DNA from 3 places in the Lysinibacillus sp. FSL M8-0355 genome. Region 1 is predicted to be linked to each of the others. Evidence: riboswitches for the same ligand, from Rfam matches in the RefSeq annotation. Region 1 holds a riboswitch; each other region holds the start of a gene.
What was found. Region 1 has a riboswitch for cobalamin ahead of metE (5-methyltetrahydropteroyltriglutamate--homocysteine S-methyltransferase). Riboswitches for the same ligand answer to the same signal wherever they lie in the genome.

Region 1 (3,283 bases):
GAGATAATAAGGCCAGCAGCTAAATGTATAGAGCCTGTATGCTGTATAGGCTTGCCAAGAAGCAGCTGTAGGATACTACTTTTTCCGCTTCCATTTTTGCCATCGAGAACAATACGATCACCTTGCGTCACTTTGAAGCTAATAGGCTGATTCACAAAGTTGTCATCATACTGAATTGATACATCCGTTACAACAACCATGTCTTTTGATGGAAATGCTAATGGTTGTACTTTTAAAGATTCCGTTTTTTCAACATTTTTTAGCAGTTTTGATTTTTCATCAATCGCTTTTTGCTGCCTAGATTCCAAGTTCTTTGCTCGCTTCATCATCTTGGCTGCTTTATGTCCAACAAAGCCTTTATCCAGCTTAGAACCCGAATTCGTAGTTCCATTTTTGGAAGCCTCCACTTGATTAGACCAACCTACCGAACGCTTGGAAGACTGCGTTAAACGGTCAATATCTTTTTGCAGACGTTGATTAGTTGCTTCTTCATGTTCCTGCTGTCGATCAAAATTTAACTTCCAAGTTGAGTAGTTACCACTTTGAACATCAATATTGGCTCTATTGATCGATAAAATATGATCAACACAGCCATCTAAAAAGGCTCTGTCATGCGAAATTAAAATAAATCCTTTTTTCTTGCGTAGATAATTAGAGACCGTCTTTCGTGCATCCGTATCGAGATGATTGGTTGGCTCATCAATTAATAGAAACTGTCCCTCTGTTAAAAAGAGCGCTGCAAGCAACACCTTTGTTTGCTCTCCATTAGATAATGTTTGAAAAGGGCGATACATGACCTCAGCATCGACATCTAGATAGGCTATTTCACGAATATATTCCCAATCTTCTGCCAGAGGGCAAATTTCTTCAAAAATTTCGTACGTATATTTATTTGGGTCTGAAACAGGATAGGGGAAATAAGTAAATTCTACTGAAGAAATGATGTTCCCACTATACTCATAATTCCCTAATAGCAAATTAAAAAATGTTGTCTTCCCACGACCATTCCTACCGATAAATCCAATTTTCCAATCTGTATTAATCTGAAAGTTGACACCCTCAAAAATATAATCAAAGCTGCTTGGGTAAGAAAACGTTAAGTCTTGTACTTGTATCATTGACATGATAATTCCTCCTTTGTATAGCAAATCATTTTTCTTTTATACAAAGTCGGTACATCCATCTATGCTAAATTTCTCCGTATAAGTTGATGGATGCTAACGACTTATACGGAGCATCACATGCGTCACAATAGGTTCAGAATCGCTCATTTTTTTCTCTCCTTTATTAGGTAGATGAAAGATACAGAATAAACTATGAGAGCAAGAAAAAATCCCCCCAATTGGATATTGGAAGGATTAGTCTCTCACTGAATAAACTTTATTTGCCAATGACATCATGACAAATAAACGCAAACTGATTGTTAAAAATGGATAGACTAATCCTATATTTTGTCGTTTGAAGTGATTCATTTCAAATAAAAATATAGATTAGTTCATCATTGTCCATTCATCAGTCCTCTCATAATTGTATTTTTATAGTAACAAATTTTTTTATGGAATACAATGTAGCCTTATCTTCTTAAACCAATCCCTACAATAATTATAGAAATAATTTAGATAATCGTATAAAAATTATTTCTACTATTCTGAAAGATATGTTATAGTAGGAGCATAATTGAATAATGTGTAAGAATTGGTGCCAAATGAAAGTTTGGCTTAAAAGGGAAGTCGGTGCAAATCCGACGCTGTCCCGCAACTGTTATTCGGAGCAAATCACAAAGGCCACTGGGAAACCGGGAAGGCTGTGAGGCGTGTTGATGAGAAGCCAGGAGACCTGCCAATTTCTAGTACACACCAAATACCTACGTGGAAATAGGTGGTGAAAAGTGACCAAATCGGCACTGTGCGATAACAAATGATTTATGCGAAAGTAGATACTTTTTTCGTATTGTTTTAGCATTAAAAATTTCAACTAGCAGCCATTCTCCTCCTTGGAAAATGGCTTTTTATTTTTTTCTGAAAAGGAGATATAAAAATGACCTATACAAGCACACTCATTGGTTACCCGTATATCGGGGAAGATCGCGAATGGAAAAAAGCATTAGAAGCATTTTGGCGCAACGAGCTTTCTGAAGAGGATTTTGAGGATAGTTTAAAAAAAATCCGTTTAGCTAGAATTGACAAGCAGCTACAGCTTGGCATCGACATGGTGACAGTTGGCGATTTTACGTATTACGATAGAATGTTAGATACAGCATTAATGTTTGGTCTCATCCCAAAACGCTTTAACTGGCAGGGAGGGAAAGTAGATTTATCTACCTACTACAGCGTAGCAAGAGGGAATAAAACAGCTGTAGCTAGTGAGATGACAAAATGGTTTAATACAAACTATCACTATATTGTTCCTGAATACGAGGGACAGGCCTTGAAACTAACAGAAAATAAAGTGTTGGCCGATTTCTTAGAGGCGAAAGAAACGTACGGTATTATTGCAAAGCCAACATTGATTGGTCCCTATACATTCTGCAAGTTAACAAAAGGCTATAGCAAATTCACACAGGTTGAATACTTATTAGCTCTAATACCGCTCTATACACAAGTATTAAAAGAATTAGTAGATGCAGGTGCAAATTGGATTCAACTAGAAGAGCCATCACTTGTCACAACCCTTGATCCAGCAGACATCAAGCTTGTGCAAGAGATTTACGACCAGTTAGCCGTCGCCGTTCCAGAAGCGAAAATCATGCTGCAAACTTATTTTGAAGCATTATGCGGCTATGAAACATTGATTACATTGCCTGTAGAAGGATTTGGCCTAGACTTTGTTCATGGCTATAAAGGAAATATGGCGTCACTTCGTCAATATGGTTTCCCTCAGGACAAAGTATTGGCAGTCGGGGTTGTTAATGGACGTGATATTTGGCGTTCCAACTTAGCGGAGGTCAATGCTACAATTCAGGCAATTGAGCATTTAAGTAATGCGGCAGAGCTATGGATTCAACCGTCCAGCAGTCTACAACATGTACCAATCACAACTGCTCTTGAAAATGAGATTGACCCTGTTCTGAAGCATGCTTTAGCCTTCGCAGATGAAAAGATTGTAGAAATCACGGAGCTAACTAAATGTAGACGAGATACAGAGGGTATCTTACAGCATAATTTTTCTGAAAGTATGAAGGCAATTGAGGCTCTAAAAAACCATCCAATCCGTCAAAACAAGTTGATCCATCAAGCAGTTCAAACTGTGACAACGCAAGATTTTGAACGACATAGTGAATTTG
Region 2 (3,283 bases), 2.0 Mb from region 1:
GAACTAATAAAAATTCTGCAGGAACCCGTAGATTGGACATATGCAGTCTGGGAACAGCTTGTACAAGCACTTACATACAAAGATGGTCATGCACGTGCACGTGCTGCACAAATTTTATGCGCCTTAGCCGCAAAAAGTGACCCAGAAGAAAGGGTATTGGAGGATTTTTTAAAGATTTGGGCTGTGACTTATGATGAACGATCCGTTACAGCTCGAAATGCATTACAAGCTATTTGGAAAATTGGGCTAGCAGGTCAAGTACAAAGTGACTTAGTGGTGTCTTATTTAGCAAAGAGATTTCAAACTTGTTTAGATGAGAAGCATCCGACTCACATTCGCCATGATATTATTGTATCTTTTAAAAAGCTATATGACGAGACAAGTGACATAAAGTTATTAGACATTGCCCATCGTTTAATTAATGAAGAGCAGGACGTTAAATCTAAACAGAAGTATAAGTCAGCCATCCGTTCAACGTAACGAGATGGTGTTTTTTGTGCAAATTATTTGGTAAATTATTGAATAGTCAACTATAATAAATGAAAAAATAAAAGGGGTTAAGACATGAGCATTTATAATTATTTAGTACGAAAACCTAATGGTGAAATTTTATCCATGGAAACATATCGTGGAAAAACGATGCTAATTGTCAATACGGCGAATCAATGCCGATTTACATATCAATTTGATGACTTACAAAAAATGTATGATAAATATGGGAAAGATAATTTTGTCGTTCTAGGATTTCCTTGCGATCAATTTGGTCATCAAAATCCTGAAGATGGCGAGGAGACTACGCATCTTTGTAAAGTGAATTATGGCGTTACCTTCCCAATTTTTGAGCTTGTACAAGTAAATGGAGAGACTACCCACCCATTATTCAATTATTTAAAACATGAAGTGGATTTTCGAGAGTTTGGCAAGGCGAGCATGCAGGAAAAAATGCTTGCTGAGGCAATTGTTCAACTTGCCCCTAACTTTTTAGATGGTCGTAATATTCGCTGGAACTTTACAAAGTTTTTAGTAGATGCTAACGGCAAGACCGTTGCACGCTTTGAACCAACAGATTCACAACTTGATATTGAACAGGCAATTGAAACTATACTATAAAACAGTTTTGTTTATCTTATTCTTTAGAAATGGTGACGATCCATTCAAAGCACAGCTATTTTTTCCTATTAATATATGATAAACTGCTTTACAAGTGAATTATTCTTGCAGAATAAAGGTGCTAACAAGCATAATCGGGAATTCGGTGAAAAACCGAAGCTGTTTCCGCAACTGTAAGTACAGCTAGTATAAAGGTTTACCACTGTCTTAACAGAGATGGGAAGGTACTTTATCACACATTCGTTTTTTATGTAATGAACTGTACAAGCCAGGAGACCGACCTTTGTTTGAACGTATAAAAACTTCTCGGAAGCTAGGAGGATATACGGCAAATACATAGGCTATGTCATGTTAATTTGGCCATTATTATGTTATTTTCGTCGTTCCTTTGCGTAAAGGAGCGGCGTTTTTTTATGCAAGAATTTTCATAATGAAAAGTGGGGGGATCGCAAGTGAAAAAAGATGCACGTTATTCTTGTTATCCATTTATGCGTGAAAAAGCTTCGACGGTTGATTTTGAGATTCGAACAGACAGTCTGACTACGCATTTGGGAGTTGCTTTAGCTGCAGTTAAGAAAGAGGATGTACAAGCTGTTGTAGAAGATTTAATAATTATTTTACCTATGGCCTACCATGTCAATGGCTCGGTTCGTGGAAAACTAGCTGTAACAGAAGAGGATCTTGCTTGGTTAAGTGAGCGCTATGATTTTTATGTTCGTCATGTGAAGGAAGAGATACAAAACTTTGTCTTACCTCAAGGTACAGAGGCTGCCGCTGCTCTACATCTTTGCCGTAGTGAAGCAAAAAAATCATATCGTACATTACACAAAGTATCGGATGAACGAGAGGTTCCAGCTATTCTTTTTGATTATTTAGGCCTATTAGCCAATGTGTGCTTCGTTATGGCTGTCTTTATGAATCAACAAGCAGGGATAGCTGAAATACCATTTATTAGTAAATCATATCCGATGAAAAAGAAAAAGGAGAATAATAATGAAGAAATTATTTAATGTTCAATGGCTAACAGTACTCTTCCTTGCAATGATTTTAGCAGGTTGTGGTACTTCGGTAGATACTAAAAATAAAGACGCTTCACAGGATACACAACAAACAGAGCAAACAAACTACAAAGTGACAGATGATCGCGGTGTAGAAATAGAGTTTAAAGAAGTACCAAAAACAGTTGTATCATTGCAACCAAGTAATACAGAAATTTTATTTGCTCTAGGTGTTGGTGATAAAATCGTAGGAGCAACTGAATATGATACTTACCCAGAGGAAGCACAGAAAATTGAACGGGTTTCTGATTCTGTGAATTTTAACAGTGAACGAATCATAGCGTTGAAGCCAGATGTTGTTATAGCTTATACGATTGGTGATAAGGAAGCAATGAAACCACTTGAAGATGCTGGAATCAAAGTGTTTGTTATTCAATCAGCAGCTACATTCGATGATGTTTATGGTGACATCGAACAGATCGCAGCTGTAATGGGTGTTGCAGATAAAGGAAATGAAGTAAACGAAGAGATTAAAGCGAAATTAGCTGACGTTAAAGCAAAGGTGAAGGAAGTAAAAGCACCGAAAAATGTTTATTTAGAAATTAGTCCTAAGCCCGATATTTATACAGCAGGCTCTGGTACTTTCCAGCAAGAAATACTAGATGCAGCCAATGTTAAGAATGTTTTTTCTGACTTGAGCAGCTGGGCACAAGTTTCTGAGGAAGATGTCATAGTGAAAAACCCAGATGTTATTTTAACGACAGTAAACTACACAGAGGATCCAATAGGTGAAATACTTACACGTGATGGATGGAATACAGTGACAGCAGTTCAAAATAAAGCAGTACAGACTCTTGATACAGATATCTCTAATCGACCTGGCCCACGTATTGGGGAAGCCGTAGAACTAGTAGCAAAGGCTGTCTATCCAGAGTTATTTAAATAAGAAACCATTCAAGGCTAGCTGTATACTGACAGCTAGCCATTTTTATGTGGGTTGTTATTTCCTAGTGTGAAAATTGGAATTAATTGAGTTAGTTCTATAAAATAAAAGTAAGAGTGCTCGATAATTTTAGGAGGTGTAGTAATTGGAACAGTTAGAGACAAAGATAATTCCATTTGAGGCAGTTTATAATTTTCGAGATATGGGGGGATATAGGACAAGGGATGGGCGC
Region 3 (3,283 bases), 180 kb from region 1:
TCAGTACCTCCAACTGAATAACGCCCATAATGTGCACATGGATTTCCTGGAACTTTTCCTGCCAAACCACACGTAAGGAAGGCTCCTCTGCTTCTAGTAAACGGAAAATTTGTAACACTTCCTTGATATGCTGATGGCCCTCATATTGAACCTTTGCCTGTAGCGTTGGGACAAGCTCATAGGGCTGTGACAGCATAGTAGTGCCGATGCGGTCTCCAATATTGGCCTGACTAAGTCCTTTAACAGCAAAAATCTCTCCCGCTTCAACCTGTTGGACGGTATCAAAGCGACTGCCATTATAGAGGCGAATTTCAGTCACTTTTTCTGTCACTTCTTCAAACGAAAATTCATCCCGAACATGTAAAACGCCCTTGACAGCCTTCATAAATGTTAAACGCTGGTGGCCGTCATGACGAATTTTAAAAACCTCCCCCTCAAACGGTGCATTCACTTCAAAATGGGTGTCTGTTAATAGAGGGAGCTGGGCAAGCAATTCCTTGATGCCCTCATCCTTTAGGGCAGACCCTGTAAAGCAGGGGAAGGCACATTCCTTTTGAATCATGGTCTGTAGCTGAGTAAGACATTGCTCATGCTCCAATGACTCATTCAAAAAGGCATCGAGCAGCTCTTCATTACGCTCAGCCAACCATTCCATGATGCTGCTTGAAACATAATCAGTACGAAGCGGTTCATCGACGAACAGCACCTGCTGGGAACAATCCTTGCGGAGCTGTGTCATAACGGCCTCCACATTGGCTCCTTCGCGATCAATTTTATTGATAAAGAAGAATGTTGGGACATGGTATTTGCGTAAAAGCTGCCACACGGTTTCCGTATGACCCTGTACGCCCTCGACCGCACTAATGATAACAATGGCATAATCCATCACACGAATGGCGCGCTCCATCTCAGGGGAGAAGTCGACATGCCCTGGTGTATCAATCAACGTGTATGTATCGTCGCCTATGTTCATGCGACCTTGCTCGGCAAAAATGGTAATACCACGCTTGCGCTCTAGCTCATGATGATCGAGAAAGGTATCCTGATGATCCACTCGACCACGAGCTTGAATGCTTTGTGTATGAAAAAGTACTTGCTCAGAGAAGGTTGTTTTACCTGCATCCACATGCGCAAGTACACCAATTGTTTTGTACATAACATATCCTCGTTTCTATCTATAGCTATCTTTTCATTGTAACAGAATACTAGCCTATATATTTCTTGTAAAATAGTTCGTATTTTTGTCGAAATAGTGCTAATATAATGATGATTATATATTTAGCAATATACTACTGATTGAGCTACAAATTTTCTTCTGCTAGTCTATCAATAGTATTAACCATTATAGAACGTATTGGTGCAAATGGCATTTGTCATTTGCTTAAAAGGGAAATCGGTGCAATTCCGATGCTGTCCCGCAACTGTAAATGGGGAGTCTGTACAGCATGCCACTGTAGTTTAACTATGGGAAGGCGTATAGATGATGAACCTAAGCCAGGATACCTGCCAGTATGTGTTTTTTGACTAAGAACCACGAGGATGGGGATAGTGATAAAGGTAATGTACCGTTTTTTCACTATGCTACTCTCTTGGCGACAAGAGGGTTTTTTTATGCCCTTCCCACGAATCCTGGTAGCAAAGAAGTCTTTGATTTCTTTCTATAGATGAACAACAAAGGAGAAAAGGACATGAAGAAATGGAAAAGTTTATGGCTGGTGATGGTCATTGCCTTGGTCGCTGTTTTAGGGGCTTGTAATGCAAAGGACAAACCTGAATCAGCAGCGCAAGATGAGAAGGTTGAGCCATCTGAGGCAGCAACGGAAGTAACCATTGACAATAATGAAACAACTCAAACATATAAGGAAGCACCTACAAAAGCGATTAGTTTAAATCAGCATGTGACAGAGATTATGCTAGCGCTAGGCTTAGAGGATTCCATGGTAGGCACAGCTTACTTAGATGATAAAATCTACGAGCCCCTACAAGAAGCATACGATAAAGTGCCTGTGCTTTCTGATCAATACCCAACGAAGGAGCAAGTAATTGATGCCGAGGCTGATTTCTTATATGCAGGCTGGAAGAGTGGCTTTGGTGAAAAGGGTGTTGGAACACCGGAAGAGCTTGAGGAGTTAGGCATTCATACGTATTTACATACGGCTTCCAATATGACAAAGCCAACACTAGAGGATATTTTCACTGATATTCGTAATATCGCAAAAATTTTCCGTATTGAGGATCGTGGAGAAGCCTTAATTGAGCAAATGACGCAAGATGTGGAGGCAATTCAAGCTAAATTACCAAAAGATAGTGAGAAATTACGTGTTCTCGTATTTGATAGCGGTGAAAAGGATGTCTTTACAGCTGGTCAAAACTTTATGAATGAACTAGTGTCAATCGCTGGTGGTCAAAATATTTTTGGTGATGTGGAATCAGGCTGGACAACCGTGTCGAAGGAAGATGCGGTAGACCGTAATCCCGAGGTAGTTGTCGTGATCGATTATGGTGAAACAACGGCCGAACAAAAGATTCAATTCTTAAAAAATGATCCAGCATTAAAGGAGATGGAAGCTGTTAAAAATGATCGCTTTGTCATCCTGCCACTGTCAGCTGCGTCTGAAGGCGTTCGTGCGGCAGAGGCTATTGAAATTTTAGCGAAGGGTTTCTATCCTGATAACTTTTAAAATTCCGAGCTAGCATTGTGCTAGCTCCTTTTTCATAAGGAGCGATATCAATGAATGCATTTCAGAAAAACGTACCAGATCAAACATTTGAAACACTTAATCGTCATGGCGAATTTACACGCTTAGCTGTCAGCCCAGGTATTATTAATAAGCATTATACGCCTGCACAATTTCAAAAAATAGCAGAGATTGTTGGCGAAAAGGGGGCGATTAAGTATTCGGCCTCCTATAGTATTTTAGTGTCCATTCCAACGAGTGCTGTGACAGAGGCTATGCAAGCCTTACGAGAAGTGGGTCTTTATGTTGCACCATCAGGACCCATCATCGCGATGAAGGCCTGTGATTTTTGTGATGGTGAAAAGATGGAGGCTGCTCCGATAACCGAACAGCTTTATCATGCTTTAGAGGGGATCGAGGTACCTGCAAGAGTACGTGTTAACATCAATGGCTGTGCGTCAGCCTGCTACAATGCAGTCTATGATGATATTGGACTCGTTTATCAGCAGGAGAGCTTTGATGTTTACTTAGGTGCTGTACCGATGGGGGCAAAGGCGCAGGCGGGCACGTTATTTGCGAAAAAGGTAGGTGTCGAGCACATTGAA

Region 2: it holds a riboswitch for cobalamin, as region 1 does, so the genes downstream of both, MKY46_RS21575 (hypothetical protein) here and metE (5-methyltetrahydropteroyltriglutamate--homocysteine S-methyltransferase) in region 1, are expected to answer to the same signal.
Region 3: it holds a riboswitch for cobalamin, as region 1 does, so the genes downstream of both, MKY46_RS10975 (ABC transporter substrate-binding protein) here and metE (5-methyltetrahydropteroyltriglutamate--homocysteine S-methyltransferase) in region 1, are expected to answer to the same signal.

Annotation. Positions count from the first base shown of each region.
Region 1 covers NZ_JBBPAI010000001.1:2,421,192-2,424,474, forward strand. The annotation lists gene MKY46_RS11890 (Lsa family ABC-F type ribosomal protection protein) at 1-1,124, opposite strand, end outside; cobalamin riboswitch at 1,680-1,858, shown strand; gene metE (5-methyltetrahydropteroyltriglutamate--homocysteine S-methyltransferase) at 2,038-3,283, shown strand, end outside.
Region 2 covers NZ_JBBPAI010000001.1:4,420,857-4,424,139, reverse strand. The annotation lists gene MKY46_RS21585 (hypothetical protein) at 1-480, shown strand, start outside; gene MKY46_RS21580 (glutathione peroxidase) at 565-1,110, shown strand; cobalamin riboswitch at 1,210-1,409, shown strand; gene MKY46_RS21575 (hypothetical protein) at 1,563-2,120, shown strand; gene MKY46_RS21570 (ABC transporter substrate-binding protein) at 2,104-3,054, shown strand; gene MKY46_RS21565 (tyrosine-protein phosphatase) at 3,197-3,283, shown strand, end outside.
Region 3 covers NZ_JBBPAI010000001.1:2,237,609-2,240,891, forward strand. The annotation lists gene MKY46_RS10970 (translation factor GTPase family protein) at 1-1,156, opposite strand, end outside; cobalamin riboswitch at 1,339-1,525, shown strand; gene MKY46_RS10975 (ABC transporter substrate-binding protein) at 1,689-2,681, shown strand; gene MKY46_RS10980 (precorrin-3B methylase) at 2,732-3,283, shown strand, end outside.